DNA from 2 places in the Blautia luti genome. Region 1 is predicted to be linked to the other one. Evidence: riboswitches for the same ligand, from Rfam matches in the RefSeq annotation. Region 1 holds a riboswitch; the other holds the start of a gene.
What was found. Region 1 has a riboswitch for tetrahydrofolate ahead of folE (GTP cyclohydrolase I FolE). Riboswitches for the same ligand answer to the same signal wherever they lie in the genome.

Region 1 (9,071 bases):
ATAATCATTCTATCCTGATAATAAAAACAGCAGTCATTATTTCCATAAGAAATATGTGCTGCTGCTTTTATATCAGTCTTTAATGATCAGAGCCATAAAAACCAGATCTGTATTTCCTGTATTTGCAAGTGCATGTCCATGATTATCCGGTGTGAATGTAATATCTCCGGCTTTTACCGGACGATAGGTACCGTTGTCATTGTATTCACCCTGTCCCTGTAAAATATAGTAGGTTTCACTTTCTCCATGATGTTCATGATATCCCAGTGAACATCCCGGCTCCAGGGTTACCTGTGCATACAGTCCACATTTACCATTCAACTGTTCTGCATCAAGGATTTCTTTGATGATTACGTGACCATTTCCACCTGCCATGTGTTCTTCGCGTCTGATTTTCATAATTTTTTGCCCTCCTGTAGGTGTTTTCTCTTTTATAGAATTTCCATTGAATATATCATAGCACTGTTTGTAAAAAATGGCAAAGTAAATATCAATGGAACATTCAACAAAATATCGTTACTGGTTACTGTTCACTTTATTTTGCAGTATTTTCAGATTTGTTCAGAAGGCTGTCCAGAAGCTGCGAAATGGTCTGATTTAACACAGGATGTCGCAGATACGGAGCAATCTGATTCATTGGTACAAGAACAAAATCGCGGTTGTGCAGATCAATATGAGGAATATGAAGATCTGGCATATCAATAATTTCCTGATCATAAAACAGGATATCCAGATCCAGTGTCCTTGGTCCCCAGTGGATGATACGTTCCCTGTTTGCCGCCTGTTCTAACTGATGCAGTCGCACAAGCAATTCTCCAGGAGTAAGAAGTGTCCGCATTTTCAGAACTCCATTTAAAAATTCATCCTGATCAGTAACTCCGTAAGGTTCTGTAATAAGATAATCGGAAATTGCCTCTATACGGCATCCTTTTGTCTCTGCCAGACCACGGATCCCATTATCTATATACATCTTTTTATCACCCATATTAGAGCCAAAAGCAATGTAAGCAGTATGCCATTTCCGTGTAATTTCCACAGATACGGTTTTCAGAGGAAGACCAACCGGTGCCCAGGGCTTTTCGATCTTCAGAGTGATTTTTTCAAGTCCGGAAAGAGAGCAAAGAAGCATTTCTGCAAGATTCTCTGCAAGAGATTCCAGAAGTTTATAAGTATGTTTTCTGGTAAAATCAGTGATCATATGGCTGACTTCGCCATAGTTTATGGAGGCAGACAACTCATCGGTTAATCCCGCCAGACGTGTTCTGGTAAAAAGAGTGGCAGAAATAACAAATTTCTGTCCCAGAACATTTTCCTCGGGATATACACCATGGTTTGCAAAAACCTCCAACTCTTTAATTTCTATTTTGTCTAATCTGGTCTCATCCATAACAGCAAATCCTTTCTGTATGTTATTTATATTTACCATCTGTTTTGTGCCAGTAATTTATCTGCGTCCCAGGATTGCTTCTGTCATCTGGATCACACGCTTATTTTCTTTAACATCGTGGACACGGACAAAAGAGCATCCCTTCATTACGCCAATTACACTGGTAGCCAAAGTCCCCTCCATGCGCTGATCTACAGGAAGATCCAGTGCCAGTCCAATCATGGATTTGCGGGATGTACCAAGGAGAACCGGAAATCCCAGATTCTGAAAAAGCTCCAGGTGATTCATTGCTTCCAGATTCATTTCAAATGTTTTTCCAAAACCAATTCCCGGATCAAGCATAATTTTTTCATCTTTAATGCCAGCCTGTCTTGCAAGATTGACACATTCCTGTGTTTCGGCGAGCATATCAATGAGAAAGTTTTGATATTCTGTATTAGATTTGTTGTGCATCAGACAACAGGCCACATCATATTTTGCGATCACAGCTGCCATTTTCGGATCATATTTTAATCCCCAGATATCGTTAACCAGGTCAGCTCCTGCCTGGATAGAGCTTTCAGCAACACTGCTCTTAAAAGTATCTACAGAAACAGGAATGTCAAAATGGTTTTTGACCGCTTCAATAACAGGAAGAACTCTCTGTGCTTCCTTATCAGCACTGACAGGAGTATGACCGGGACGTGTAGATTCGCCTCCGATATCAATAATATCTGCACCATCAGCAATCATTGCCTCTGTATGTTTCAAAGCTTCATCCATATGATTCCATTTGCCGCCGTCAGAAAAGGAATCAGGGGTAACATTTAGAATTCCCATTATGTAAGTATGATTCTTAGTATCAAAAAAACGGTTTCCAATTTTCATGAGCAGAGCCCATCCTTTCTTTTGTGCTTATGAAGAAGATCAGTATTCAATTTTCATATTTTTTTTATCATCAGACCAATAGCATTCAGAGGCAGCAAAACATAAAAAACAATTTCTGGACTGCTTATCCGCTTTATAAAGAAGTGCTGCCAGCGTACTGCAGGAATCTCCTTTTCGGTGATGTCCAATGGAAGACAGAATCAGTTCTTTTTCCTGTTCTGTAAAGTGCAGATCTGTCAGGATTTCCCGTGCGATTTCTACTCCTGCAATATCATGGGGAATGTTGTACTGATATTGCTGTGCACGTCCGATATCATGAAGAAGTGCTGCTGCATAGATAAGCTCTTTAGGCAGCTCCAGATGTTCCTCCAGTGCATAAATGTACATCAGCCGTGCAACATCCAGAAAATGTTCAGGAGTATGACGGCAGAAGATCCGTTCACTTTCAAGTTCCTGTATTTTTTTATAATGTTCCTGATAAACCGGGTGTCTCCAGATCTGATTGACACGATCCATATCTGAAAAATTGTTATTCATCCTTTTACCATAGAAAGGAACATTTTCTGCAGTTCCTTATCTTCTGTAAACGCACCACGGGTTACAGTAGTGATTGTTTTGCTGCCTGGTTTTTTTATTCCGCGCATGGTCATACAGGTATGTTCCGCTTCCAGCATTACCATAATTCCTTTTGGATCCAGAGTACGCTCCAAAGCATCTGCAATCTGAACAGTAAGCCGTTCCTGGATCTGTGGTCTTCTGGAATAAACCTCTACTGTACGTGCCAGTTTGCTTAAACCGGTAACTTTGCCGTTGGGGATGTATGCAAGATGAGCTTTTCCATAAAAAGGCATCAGATGATGCTCACACATGGAGTAAAAGGTGATGTCTTTTTCCAGCACGATTTCATTATTTTCTACCGGAAACTGCTTTAACAGGTGCTGGTCCGCTTCATGGCCAAGACCTCCGTAAATTTCTTCACACATGCGGGCAATCCTGTCAGGAGTATCGATCAGACCTTCCCGTGTGATATCTTCACCGATACCTTCCAGAAGCAGACGGACTGCCTGCTCAATTTTCACTTTGTCAACCATTAAAAAATAACCTCCTTTGTATTTTTGAAATGGAGATTATCCTTTTGACCAAATTAAAAAGGATATCTCCAATTGTGATAGAATGTATGTCGAAAACATTCCCTAACACAATATGAGATATCCTCTTATATTGTTTGCAACGGGTGCGGATAATATACCGTAAGACGCACTTTTCGTTTCAGTGACAACTCCCCATTCACCGAACACTTGACGCATAAAATCCTATTTTGCATATCATTCATTTCGGTATTCAGTATACCATGTAATACGATAATAGAAAAGGTTTTTTCTGACCTTTCAGAATAATTTTTTTCCTGCTGCCAGAACTAATAGTTTCGAAGCACACTTTGCAGATATTCTTTATAATGTTGCTTTACATCTTCCGGTCCGTACTGATACCATATTCTCGGTCCAGAATCGTACATAATTCCGTAACACATCTATTTCCATGTTATATAATCTTTCCGGACAAATGATTAATTTCAGCTAACAGATCTGTACCGTCCATCCTGACAATTTCTGGCGCTGTTTTTTCCAGTTAAAATCATAATACTCCACTTCTATTTCCTGGTATCTAGACTCACGAGCAAACTTAGCCATATACCAGATTATCCACATAGTGATTCCTTCCTGATGATAATGTGCCTGTGCTTCAACTTTACTGTATCTTCCAATATCGCTATATCGCGCCAGTATCTGCATATCTGTTTCTGTGTCTTCTCTTTTCCTTCGGGATTGTAATATATGTCTTTTCCTCTACTTCTGAAACTCAGAATCTTTCCGTCTCGGAGATACAATAAAGCAATCTTGTCTATTAGCATATAATCCTTTAATCTATAAAAGCCACTGTCTCTTAACCTCTACAAATTCATTGTTTGACAATCTTCCAATACATATTTCCTTCCATTTTTCAATGCCTTTCAATACCGGTGCATCTGGTTTTTCCGAAATACACTTATCTATTTGAAAAGCAGTTCTTGCACATGCGGAACGAAGATTTATTGTAGATTTTATCTCTTTTTCTGTACATTCCTTTATTTTTTCATAAGCCGTATGCTCTGCACACTCTAATAAAGCCTTATCTAATGGCATAAGAATTTCATCTGATAAATCAAGCACCCCCATATATGCCAAATTATGTATAGAAATATAAAACATCTGTAATCCAGGCTGTTTCCCATATCTTATAAGTCTTATTTGCTCGATCAACAATTCTTTTGCTGTATCTAATTCCGGCCACTTCAAAATAATATGTTCAGCAGCATTCGTCGCATCTGCTATTTTATTCTTATCATCACTATAGAATTGATCAATAATGTTTTCTCCTAATTCAGCTTCTATTCTTTCTTTGCTAAATAAAAGAGCTCTTGATTCTAAAGTATTTATCCCATATTCGCTCATTTCATCAAGTATTTTCAGCAACTTCACTACTAAATCAGAATCCATCCGATCTATTTCAAATGAAAAGCTACCGATTACACGCTCCAGTGCTTGATACCTATCATAAAACTCATCATAATAAAAATCCCTATGCTCATTATTATCAAATCCGCTCCTACCGATTTCCCAGTACTCAATAAATCTGTTAAGGATGATTTCGATATCCGCAATTTCCAATAAATCAGGGCACAAATAATTCATACACTGAAGTTCTGCAAATATTCTTGCCTCGCCCATCGTAACTGATTCAAGTCCTCTGGATTTCAGATTATCATAAAACTTATTATCCATAATATAGTTTCGTACAAGAGTCTTAACATCTCTTCCTTCTGGACTTGGCCACTTCAAAAAGGCGGCGGCGTAGTATTCCTTAAAATTCGGAAGTCCTGTGTCTTCATTTACATTTTTCCAAATTAATTCTCGTAAATCCGCCAATTGTTCAGCTGATAATAGAGACCATTCTCTTAATTTGTTTAAACGCGGAATAATCGCCCAATAATCTTCTTCCGATTCACTAGCACATTTTATCAAATCATCTATAATGGTCGAATCTATATTTGCTTTTTCATAGTATTTTTTTGCAAGGGTACTGGCAGAAATCACATCAAAAGGATCGGTTGATCTATCCTCACCTATATGTGTTCTGTTTTTTGTTGAAGATAATAATATTTCGTTTAAATACTGTGATTTAATATTTTCATCTATGATACAAAGAATCTGATAAATCCATTTATCCATTACACGGTATTCACGCACAATATCTGTATCAATTAACTTGCACATCAGTGTCAATAATTTTTTTTGCTGAACTAAAGAAGCTACCGAAACTAATCTTCTAAGTATTTCCAATCCATTATTCAGCAAATGAGTATACGCATTACCTCTTGCAGTATTTACGCTAATACTTTCGATATTTTGTTCGATACATTTAAATGCATAATCAAATAATTTTCTACAAATATCAAAACCGGCACTGATACAATTTTTACGTGAAATAATAGATTTAACTACTTTGTCATTTCCTGATCTCATACACATGAAAAATCCCAATGACGGAGTATTGATAAATAGTGCGTTAATAAATTCTATTTCCTGATGTGGAAGAAGTCTTGTCATACCAAGATGCAGCGGCATTGCAATCCTTGCCAATACTCTATAGAAACTATAGATTTCTCCAAATCCATTGCTCCCCCATGTGATTGTTCTTATTTCTCGATTTATCTCAAAAGGTTCTTCCTTGTGCTTACAGTAGTAATTATACAAATAATTATTCCATTGTTTTTTTTCCTTCTCGAAATCAAAAAATCGAGAATAATCTTCTATTCCATTCCATGCTACATGAAGCTCCTCATTTTTATCAAATGGATGAAGTCCTTGAATTACAAATGCTAAAAGTTCGTATGCACCAGATAAAATAGATCCGCATTGTACAAAATCCTTATTTTTTTCTTTTGGCATGCTATCAATGGATTCTTCTAATTCAGCAATGAGTGTTTTCAATTCTAAATATGCACTTTCAAGCAGACCACATTCTGCCATTAAACCAACCTTATTCAAACGCAATGCATATCTATTATCTTCACAGGAAAACTGTTGTATTTTATCTCGAACATCAGATATTTGCATTTTATAAAAGAGATGAACTATGAATTCCATTTCAAGTTCTTCATTTCCGGTTTCCATTATTGCAGCACTTTTTTTCATCACATCGAATACTTTTTGCCACGAATTCCAATTCATGTCTTCTCTATATTCACGCAATAGTGATTGACCAATGTAAAACCATTTTTCGTTCTTATCCTGAGCTGACCAGTCGCCTTTATCTTTATACTCTTTCCACAGTTCAAAAATATGGTTCTGCAGTATTTGTGAAAACACAATAAATCCTGTTTCATGTCTCCATACTAATTCAAATGCAAAATCTATTTTTTCTTGCATAGACAGGTCAGCTGTCTTCCACAATAATGATTCATCTCTGGTATATGACGCTAATATTTCTCTTTTAGTTACTGGGGCAATATACCATCCCGGATATAACTCACGTTCTTCCTTCCAATGTTTTGTTAATCCTATAACTTCGGCTTTCCGTTTTTCATTGCTACCAAACAATCCATCCGTCTGATAAAATTTTAAGTTCCAAGTGAACAAATCCTTGTCATCACCAATCACTGTTCCATTTTCTATATGAACACGTTCATAATCTGATTTTCTTAACCCATAAGAAACTCCAGATATAGAACTCAATTCATTTTTAATTTCCGATAGTCCAGTAGTTAGTAGAGTCTTTAATTCTTCTTGCTTACGTGAAAGCCTATTAAAAAATAATCTTCCTTCCAATTCAGGATTATTCATTGCTGTAAGTTCAAAAAACATTTGCACCAATGAATCAATTATCTTATCAGCATTATCAACATAATATGCCTCACATAAATCATTTAATTTTTGTCTCAATGCTTCTTCCATATCAAAAGCATCATCTTTTCGGATTTCTTTTAAAATCTTCTGCAGATTGTCTTTAGAAAATGCCGCTTGCAAATCGTTCAAAAATAATGTGTTATCTTTACATTTCAATCCTGTTAAACAAGAAGCAACCTCATTAATTTTAGAGTCAACATTTCTATTTTTCAAATAATCACGTGATGTACTTGCCGCTTTCCCAATAATACTATCCGAATAATTATCACATAAATTTTCTAAAATTCCTTTTAAACCACCAATTACAAGTGAAACATCCATTGTCATCTATTACTCCTTATCAGCAGGATTTTGCATATCATTCATTTCGGCATTTTTATGTCACGTAATACGATAATAAAAAGCTTTTTGCTGACTTTTCAGAATAATTTTTCCCAGTCTACCAATTTCATGATTGTTTTTACCGCATTCACTATTCTTGGAGCAAAATACGCCTTTGTAAGCCTTTTCTTTGAATATGCCCATATAAAATTCTTACTGGTACTTTCTATCAATAAATCTGTAAAATATCGTTCCCAACTGACATACTCTTTACTGTCTATATATTCTTCCGGATTCTGAAGTATTGTTTCTACATTTACTTCCGGTATTTCCTTTGTTGAAAGTAACAACCACTCAAAAGATTCTGGTGCATAGAGTACAATGTTTCCCTGTGTTTTAATGCATTCACTGATATCTTTCATCTCTGAACCAAATGCAGCTCCATCTACGATGACCAAAATTGTACCCTCTTCATTCGGTCTCTGTTCCAACTGTCTGATGATATTTGACTTCCCACCAGCAGAAAAACAATTCACACCCTTCTGTCTGGACATTTCTTTAAAAAATTCAAATCCAGAATTGGAATCCTCTGTTATTACAAGTTTCGGATTGATATTCTTTTCCTCTGATATTTCACCGTACAAATGATAAATCTCATTATATTTCTGTTTCGCATCATGAAATTTTCCAGATTTGCGAAATCCATATATTTCACTTACACTATATGGCAATGCCGGAAGCTTTTCTCTTGTAGCCAGTACAAAGTAATTATCAGATCCCTGCACAAGCTGTGCAAACTTCTTTGAAACCAGGAAGCGATTTCCTTCATCAATAAAAATAATGCTTCCTGTTGTTTCTTCTATCTTTCTTTCCCAATCCTCACTATCAATCACTTTACAGGGGCAGTCGCAGGAAAGAAATACACCGCTGTCCGCACCATATCTTCCATAATCATGTATAAGATCAATTAAAACAGTCTTACCTGATCCACTGTCACCAGTAATGATTGTAATATTCCTATGAATTACAAAATCATATTTCACTTTTCTGGATTCTACAATGATTCTATGTGAACCTTTCATAATCACTACTCCTGTTTCATTTCATTTAAATACTTATTTGCTATAGGAACAAGTTCCTTCATTGAATGGACCGTTTCTCCTCCATTTTGGACTTTTATCTCAAATTTTGTGTCTTTTCCAAAACTCATCATATGTCTGAGATTAATGGTAACATCTTTAATCCTGCCAATTTCCAATATCCATTTTGCACAGTTATCGCCACAGGTCGAGGCATTAAAAATCCGATCCGGTTCATTTAAAATCAGCAACAATGTTTTCACTCCTCCTGACAGTCTTTCAGGAGGAATCTGTCCCAACACCGGACTGTTAATGCATTCACCACTCAATACTTCTGAATCATCAATATCTTTAATCATCTTTTTCGCCAGTTCTGCATCAAGCCATTCTGGTTCATAACTGTTTTTAAAATAAACATTTGTATTATAAATACTGTTTTTCACATCTCCATAAATAATGTTCAACATTTAT
Region 2 (9,071 bases), 990 kb from region 1:
GGCAGACAGAAATACTTCCTGAGTGAGATCCTCGGCATCAAATGGATTACCGACGGACTTCAGGCAGATCGAATATATTAAGTTCTGGTATTGCGTAATTAGATATTCCAGATATTGCTTTTCTGTGATCATTACTGTCTCCTTTGTCCCCGTTCATTTAATTATAACGCAGAAGGAGTATGGAAATCTTCAATATTTTAAAATTTTTCGTCTGGATCCGAAATCATGCTGGGGTTGCGGCAGAACGGGAATTGTTCTATACTTGTAGGCAGTAAACAATCAGAGAAACTGACTAAAGGAGAGACAGACAATGACAGAGACAAGACGCTTATATTATGAAGATGTATATAAAAAAGAATTCACTGCAACTGTAGTAGAATGCAGAGAGAGAAAAAAAGGCTACGAAGTAATCCTGGATGAGAGTGCTTTTTATCCGGAGGGCGGTGGTCAGCCCAGTGACGTGGGAATTCTGGGGGATGCGAAGGTGACAGAGGTTCATGAGAAGGATGGAGAATTACTTCATTATATAGACAAAGCACTGGAAGTTGGAGCTAAGGTTGAAGGAAAGATTGACTGGGCGCATCGTTTTGATCTGATGCAGCAGCATTCTGGGGAGCATATGGTCAGCGGTATTATTCATGCGAAGTATGGTTATGACAATGTAGGTTTCCATATGGGAAGTGATGTGATCACTGTGGACTTAAATGGTATGCTGGATGAAGCTCAGCTGGCAGAGATTGAGCAGGAAGTGAATGAGAGAGTCTGGGAAGATAAAGAAGTACAGATCACTTATCCGACTGCTGAAGAATTAAAGACTCTGGATTACAGAAGCAAGAAGGAACTGACCGGACAGGTTCGTATCGTGACTTTCCCGGGAGTGGATGTATGTGCCTGCTGTGGTACTCATGTAACTCATACAGGCGAGATCGGAATGGTGAAACTTCTCTCTGTAGTGAAGTTCCGTGATGGTATCCGTATGGAGATGATCTGCGGTAAACGTGTTCTGGATTATCTGAATATGGTGAATGAACAGAACCATCAGATTTCAGTAAAGCTCTCTGCGAAGATGGAAAAAACAGCAGATGCAGTACAGCGTCTGCAGGATGAGAACTTCCGCCTGAAAGGTCAGGTTGCACGTATGGAAGAAGAGATGTTTCAGGCAGAGGCGAAGAAATGGGAAGGTGTAGGAAGTGTCCTGATCTTCAAAGAAGGCCTGGAAGCAGATTCTGTACGGAAACTTGCAGATGCGGTGATGAATACCTGTGAAGGATGCTGTGCGGTATTTTCCAGAAATGAAGATGGAAGTTATAAATATGCGATGGGTGAGATTGACGGAGATCTTCGTCAGTATACAAAAGAGATGAACGCCGCATTAAACGGCAGAGGCGGCGGAAAGCCGTTCTTCGTACAGGGATCTGTGCAGGCGACAGAAACAGAAATCAGTAATTTCTTTGAGAAATAATAAGATGGCTGGTTTATTGTTTTAAGTAATATTTCGCAGGATGATATTACTGTGCGGGAAGTAAACTGCAAAAAATTAAAGCAGAGGTTACGGGGAATGTTTGGAGAATGTCATGCACATATTATTATGGACGGCGTGAATTATCGCCATGCTGTTGATTTACATAAGAATGGACCAGATGAAGGTGCGATAAGAGAACATTTGAAAGCTTATCAGGACAGAGGGATCACCTTTGTCCGCGATGGAGGGGATGCCCTAGGAGTTTCCCTGAGAACGAAGCAGATTGCACCGGAATATGGGATTGATTATCGGACGCCTGTATTTGCCATTCATAAAGAAGGCCATTACGGTTCTATTGTTGGAAAAAGTTTTTCTAATATGAAGGAATTTCATCTGTGTGTACTGAAGGCGAAAGATAAAGGAGCGGATTTCATAAAGATCATGACTACAGGCCTGCTGGATTTTAATGATCACGGTACAGTGACAGGAATGCCTCTTTCGGCAGAAGAAGTAAAGGAGATGATCCATATTGCTCATGAAGAAGGAATGGCGGTCATGTCTCATACCAATGGATGTTATGGAGTGAAAGCAGCAGTGAGCGCCGGGGTGGACAGTCTGGAGCATGGAAACTATATGGATGAAGAATGTCTGGACATGCTGGCAGAGAATGATACAGTATGGGTTCCTACACTGGTGACCATTCGAAATCTTATGGGAGATGGCCGTTACGAAGACAGGGTGCTTCGCCCCATTATAGAAACAGCAGAGAAAAATGTGCGGAAGGCATTTGCCAGGGGAGTGAAAATTGCTCCCGGAAGCGATGCTGGTGCATACAGAGTTCTTCATGGAAAAGGAATTCAGGATGAGATAGAAGCTTTTGAAGAAATTCTGGGGAAAGAGAAAAAAGTGTATGACTGGCTTGCAGAAGGAGAGGCAGAAATCCGGAGAAAATTCAGCAGACGGTGATAAATTATGTCTTCTCTGATCGAGAAAAGTAACAACAGCCGGGTACAAATGAGGAATGTACCCGGCTGTCTGCATTTATGCGTCGTGTATCTGTACAGCAGTATAGATATTAGAAGACTTGGATCTGGATGGGTGAAAAATAATACGGACATAACTTCCGTATTCCAGTGCCTGATCCGCATAGTTTTCGGCACTTTCTACCCGGAAAGTATCTATGGCTCCATCGTCTGTCTGAAGGGTGATGGTATTGGCTGTATTTCCTGTGATGGTACCAGTGACAGTAAAGGAAAGGTGCTTGTCTGAAATGTTATCAGGATCCTCTCCTGTAACAGCCAGGATCTGAATTCCCTCCAGAGTATCTGTCTGGAAATCCCCTTTGTATGTAATATTTACATGAGAACCTGGGGCAATTCCCCCTTTGAACCATACCGAAACAGAGGACATATCCAGATTCAGGAGCGTATCCGTGCCGGCAGGGATGATCTGAAGGATGTTCAGGTTTACACCCTGGACAGTTGCCAGAAACTGCTGTTCTTTTTCGGTAATATCTTCATCAGATCCATCGTCAGGTTTCTGTGTTGGAACAGGTGTCGGGTCGAGAATCTTCAGTTTCTTCAGGTCGGAAATGCTCAGGACTTTAAGGTGACTGGCATTTACAGCTTGGGAAGTATCCTGAGAATTGTCGGGAAGAGTTCCTTTGTATTTTATATATACCCAGTCACCGGATTTGATGCCGTTCTGGTAATACTGCCTGGTTCCGGTAATAGGGTAGGTAGTGGTAATGCCTTTTTTATTTTTTATGGTAATGGTGTTGGGAGTCAGGGCCATGACTTTTCCACGGGTTGTGTGGTTTTTCAGTTTGTTTTTCTTATGGAATTCATCTACGACCTTGAGTGCCTTTACTGTACTGGTGTCTGTATTGGAGAGCTGTCCTTCATAGATCACGCTGATCTCATCGCCTGTGATCATACCGCCTTCACATTCCAGGGTGGCGTTTGACACATTGAAGACGTAGGAGACGTCCTGGGAAGTGAGGATCAGCTGGCTTCCGGTGAAATCCTGGAGTGTTCCGGAAATCTCATCCATATACACGCGGTCTTTGATTTCAGAGACAGTGTTATCTGACGGGACAGGAGTTTCCTGAACTGAAGTATCTCCTGTAGAGATAAATTGCTCCAGAACAGTTCCAAGGGTGCAGCCGCTTAAGCAGAAGCTCAGACTGGCGCAGATACAGACAGCAAATAATTTTTTCATAATAAAGACAGACCCTCCGACAATTTAATTCGTATCTTCGTTCCTGTCTGCGGGAGTAAAGGCATAAAGCTCTTTGTAATTTTCCCATTCATTCTCATCACGGACAGGAGCCGGTATCAGGCCTGTACATTCCGTACAGGCGTTGGTATCCAGGTAATTATCATAACATAAATGGTAGGGATTTTGGCAGTTATTTTTCGGTTTTTTGCTCATTTTTTGTCACCTCATTTTATCAGGTTTACTGCACACAGCATTCTTAATATGTGGAAAAGAGGTATGGAATATTCACAGAGATAAATCTGACAAGTAAATAACGCGAAATATATTGCAATTTCTATAAATTGTGCTATAATTTCACTAAATAAATAATAGCGAAGTAGGATTTTATGCGTCAAGTGTTCACAGGCTGGGGAGTCGCCGTGAAACGAAAAGCAGAAAAGCGTGCTGCTTACGATATAATTTCCGCACCCGTTGCTACATATGAGGACATCTCATAATGTGGAGGGATTATTATTTATGGTAACTACTCTATTTTTTTAAACACATTATGGAGGTGTTTTTATTATGCAGAAAAAACAAACATGGAACGTAAAAACATTGGTGTTTATGGCACTCCTTATTGCCATGCATCTGGTACTGACACGAGTATTGGTTATTGATCTTGGTGCATACCGTATTTCTGTAGGAAGTGTAACGACGATCCTGGCAGGTCTGTGGCTTGGCCCGGTAGCTGGTGGTGTCTGTGGATTTTGTGCGGATATTATCGGATGCTTCATGAAAGGTTATGCTGTAAATCCGTTTATCACAGTTGCAGCAATCCTCTGGGGTGTGCTTCCTGCCCTTGCAAAACCATTCTTTGCGAACAGAAAGAAAACAGGAAAGACAGTTGGTATCTGCGTATCTATCGTAGTAACTGCAGTTCTCAGTTCTCTGGTTCTTACAACAGCAGGACTCGTGATCATGCTTGGATATAACTTCTATGCGATCATGCCCGGAAGACTGGTACAGTTTGCAATTATGATCCCGGTTTATTGTGTATTAACATGTCTGTTGTATTTCAGCCCGCTGACAGCGATGGTTGCAGGAAATACATCACCAGCAGTGCTGAAAAACAAAACAGTATAATTGAGGCAGAGATAAAATACAGAATAAGACTTGAATATTAAAATGATATACAACATAGTTGGCGCGAACTATGTTAATGAATCAACTGATTCCCCGAAAAAGAAAAGTTAAAATCTATAAAAATTAAGAACTATCTGTAAAAGCAGAAAATGAAAATGCTTTACAGATAGTTCTTTTTTATTTCTCAGGTGGAAAATTTCCGTTCTCATCCGGCTGTACGCGGAACCAGTAAGTATAAAGCTGCTGGAATCCAAGTGATCTGTATAATGCCCGGGCATTGTCATTCCCTTCAACAACCTGAAGATAAGCATTCTGAGCTCCTTTTTTAATACCTTCTTTCAGAAGTCCGGTGCAGATCTGACGGGCATAGCCATGTTTGCGGTATTCTTCTTTAACATGGATGGCATAGATGCCAATATAATCTCTGTCCAGAATACCAAGTCCGGTTGCGATGATCTGGTTGTCCATGCGGATGGAAGCACAGATGGTTTCCTTGAGGATTGCCTGATACATGGATGGAACAACTTTCCGGTGGACAGGATTGGTGGTATTTTTTAAACGGAACAGGCTTTCAATCCATTCGGAGGGAATATTATCACAGAAGGTTACATCAGGATATGGGGCATCCAGCCGTGCGGCGTTCATGCTCATTGCCATGACATTGGTGGTATGTTGGACGGCATATCCGCGGTTTTCCAGAACATAATCAAAGTCAGGAGAAACAAGAGGGCTGATCTTAAATACAGCAGGAGTTCCCAGTCGTTTATATACACTTTCGCAGTATGGGATTTTTTCCCGCCAGGTGAGGGTGGAATTGCCGAACTGTTCCACACTGTTGGTTCTGTGCGTATAAAAATAGGAAAATCTCAGGATCCAGCCGTCATATAATTCCATCTTGTGAGATGGCCAGGCATTCAGAGACATATCTTCAATCTGTTTAATTGTAGTTTCCATAATATAAGGAAGACTCCTTTCCATAATAAGTCCACAGATATGAGTGTGGGCAGTGATTTATTATACAAAGTTCCGGGAAAATGCGCAATAGCTCATCTGTTCAGGAATTGTTATCTATGCTTTGAAGGAGAGGGAACAGTTTCTCGGCCAGAAGTTTATGTCCATACAAAGTAAGATGAATCCCGTCTGTTGTTATGGTATCGAAACCCGATTGAGTTGCTTCCTTATTAAAATAGTTATGCAAAGGCAGAAATGGAAGTCCGACTCTGACAGAGAGCTGTCGGATAATATCAGACATGGTATGGACATAGGGAATCCATGTCTCATATTCTTCCGGATGCGGAAAGATAAATGGTTCCATAAGGATTACCTGCCTGGCATCTGCAGTTATCAGGTTCAATAATTCATTATAATGAGTGGCAAACTCTCTCATCATCTGTTTTTTCTGAGAATTCGTCCGGTCTGTGTTCATTATCAGACCGATATCATTGATGCCGATCAGCAGAGTTATAACAGGAGAGCGATGTAAAGAAATACGGTGTTGACGGATATTTTCAAGGACTCTTGTCACAGTGAAGCCATCTATGCCATAGTTCCTGAAATGTATGGCGCCTGTTGATTTATCTGTTAACTGTACAGCGCTTGATGAGTGTCCGACAGTATCTCCGGATATGGAGAAGGAAGGAGTCTGATTACGGAACATTTCTGAGAGTATCTGTACATACCCATTTCCCAGAGGAAAATCTTCAAATAAATGATTGCAGTCTGTGATGCTGTCTCCGAGACAAATAACCTGCATAAAAAACCTCCTGTTTGGTATTACCAATATAAAGATTGGTAAGTATAAAGATATAAAATTTATATAAAAACTATATAAAATAATATCATCCACTTACAGTTCGGTCAATGAAAAATGCCTCTTTTTCGTGAAAATGCCTTGAGAAAATTGTGAAAATCTATTTTGCGATCAAAATACTTCGATGAAATGCACAAAAATAAAAACTATTTTTGTCAGAAATAGTCAAAATGATTGTTGACTTTTTAACGGATTTTAATATAATAATCTCAAAATCATGAATCGATGGAAAGCTTATGAAATATTTTACAGTCATAAGTTTCGGAATCCTGGCTGAGGCATCTGAGACGGACAGCATAAAAAGCCAGAATGTCTTCCGGAGATTTAAATAGAAAAAGGAGGGAAAAGAAACGGGTAATTTAGCAGACACGTTAATGGAAGAACTTCAATGTAAGACAGTTTTTACCATACCGGTGTTTGGAGGAATACCAGTTGCAGAGTCAGTAGCAGTGACATGGGTGATCATGGCAGTGCTTTTAATTTTGTCATTGGTGCTCGTAAGAAACCTGAGTGTGGAAAACCCTGGTAAGAAACAGATTTTGTTGGAAACCGGTGTCAGTTTTCTTCATGATTTCTTTAAGGATATCCTTGGAGAAGAGGGAAAAATGTATATTCCCTATCTGATGACAGTTGTCATTTACATTGGAATTGCAAACATTTTCGGTGTGTTTGGATTTGTACCGCCTACAAAGGATTTAAACTGTACGATCGGTCTTGCACTCACAAGTATTTTTCTGATCGAGTATGCAGGATTCCATAAGAAAGGTCTGAAAGGCTTTCTTAAAAGCTTCGCAGAGCCGGCACCGATCATGCTGCCGATTAATATTCTGGAGGTCGTTATTCGACCGACATCACTTTGTATGCGACTTTTTGGTAATGTATTAGGAAGCTATGTGGTTATGAAACTTCTTGAGTTTATATGCCCGGCAATTCTTCCTATCCCATTCAGCCTGTATTTTGATTTCTTTGACGGATTCATTCAGGCTTATGTATTTGTATTCTTAACTTCTTTATTTATCAAAGAAGCTATTGAATAAAAAAGATTACTGTTCATACAGGAATATGACATCTATATAAGATCTGAGACGCGGGACATAAGGGATAAGACAGCAGTTATGAACAGCACTTAAATGCTGTCCGGATATCCGGTGGGTCATAACGGTTATAAACAACCGTTGGTACAGACATCTGTTGCACAGGCATCAAATGATCTCATCGGAATATCGACAGGATAGCATATTGTGAAGAAAGATTTGTAATATTTAGTTTATTTCAGTTAAACAACAGGAGGAAAAAGTTATGTTAGTAGCTATTGGAGCAGGAATCGCAGTTTTAACAGGTATTGGCGCTGGTATCGGTATTGGTATGGCAACATCTAAAGCAGTAGAAGCAATCGCAAGACAGCCGGAAGCAGAGAGCAAGATCAGTAAATCCCTTCTTTTAGGATGTGCCCTTGCCGAGGCAACAGCTATTTACGGTTTCGTTATCGGTCTTCTGATCGTTATCATGCTTGGCTAATTGATGGATAAAGAATAAGTAGAAAGGCAGGTGGGACCGGTGATTGAAATTAATATCAACGTGGTCTTTACAATTATCAACCTGATTGTTCTTTATCTTTTAATGAAAAAGTTCTTATTTGGTCCGATCCTCAATGTGATGGAGCAGAGAAAAAACATGATCGACCAGCAGTTCGCAAGTGCCAAGGATACAGAAGAACAGGCATATGAACTGAAAGGCAAATATGAAGATGCACTGAAATCTGCGAAAGACGAATCCATGCGTATTGTAAACCAGGCAAAGGATGAGGCAAAAGTACAGGCTGAGCGTATTGTAAAAGATGCAAACACACAGGCTGGTGCAATGCTTGACAAAGCAAAGGCAGATATCAGGACAGAGCAGGAAAATGCTATGAAGGCTATGGAAAGCAGAGTAGCAGAGATTGCGCTGGATGCAGCCTCAAAGATCATGGGAGAGAAAAACAGCAGTCAGCAGGATTTGTCCCTTTATGACCAGTTTATAAAAGAGGCAGGTGATTCCAATGACGGAAACAAGCATTAATTATGCAAAAGCATTATATGAGCTTTCTGTCCCGGAAGAAGCTGTTTTGGAGACAGAAAAGATTTTCAAGAGTACCCCGCAGTTAAAGGGTGCTCTTGAGAATCCGCTGGTTTCTTTAAAAGAAAAAGAACATGTAATTGACAGGGTATTCCCACAGGAGATGAAAAATTTCCTGAAGGTGACCTGTAAATATCAGAAAATCAGCAGCATTTATGATATCCTGGAAGCATATGGCGATTACAGCCGCAAGCAGAAAGGTATCCTGAAAGCTGTTCTCACATATGTAACAAAACCGGAAGAAGCCCAGAAAGAGAAGATGGAAGATTTCCTTCGCAGGGAATTTGGAGCAAAGGAAGTAATCCTTACTCTCAGAGAAGACAAATCTTTGATCGGAGG

Region 2: another riboswitch for tetrahydrofolate. It lies ahead of R8695_RS01270 (folate family ECF transporter S component); the one in region 1 lies ahead of folE (GTP cyclohydrolase I FolE).

Annotation. Positions count from the first base shown of each region.
Region 1 covers NZ_AP028156.1:1,263,300-1,272,370, reverse strand. The annotation lists gene R8695_RS05905 (cupin domain-containing protein) at 73-399, opposite strand; gene folK (2-amino-4-hydroxy-6-hydroxymethyldihydropteridine diphosphokinase) at 536-1,387, opposite strand; gene folP (dihydropteroate synthase) at 1,445-2,254, opposite strand; gene R8695_RS05890 (HD domain-containing protein) at 2,294-2,791, opposite strand; gene folE (GTP cyclohydrolase I FolE) at 2,788-3,345, opposite strand; THF riboswitch at 3,481-3,577, opposite strand; partial or broken gene R8695_RS17675 (peptide deformylase) at 3,797-3,930, opposite strand; gene R8695_RS05875 (hypothetical protein) at 4,180-7,527, opposite strand; gene R8695_RS05870 (ATP-binding protein) at 7,620-8,603, opposite strand; gene R8695_RS05865 (DUF4869 domain-containing protein) at 8,609-9,067, opposite strand; gene R8695_RS05860 (WYL domain-containing protein) at 9,061-9,071, opposite strand, start outside.
Region 2 covers NZ_AP028156.1:275,768-284,838, forward strand. The annotation lists gene R8695_RS01245 (RNA polymerase sigma factor) at 1-132, opposite strand, end outside; gene R8695_RS01250 (alanyl-tRNA editing protein) at 311-1,462, shown strand; gene R8695_RS01255 (amidohydrolase family protein) at 1,559-2,428, shown strand; gene R8695_RS01260 (hypothetical protein) at 2,504-3,682, opposite strand; gene R8695_RS01265 (hypothetical protein) at 3,707-3,895, opposite strand; THF riboswitch at 4,053-4,158, shown strand; gene R8695_RS01270 (folate family ECF transporter S component) at 4,247-4,807, shown strand; gene R8695_RS01275 (GNAT family N-acetyltransferase) at 4,985-5,761, opposite strand; gene R8695_RS01280 (SGNH/GDSL hydrolase family protein) at 5,862-6,560, opposite strand; gene R8695_RS01285 (F0F1 ATP synthase subunit A) at 6,992-7,654, shown strand; gene atpE (ATP synthase F0 subunit C) at 7,917-8,135, shown strand; gene atpF (F0F1 ATP synthase subunit B) at 8,175-8,675, shown strand; gene atpH (ATP synthase F1 subunit delta) at 8,656-9,071, shown strand, end outside.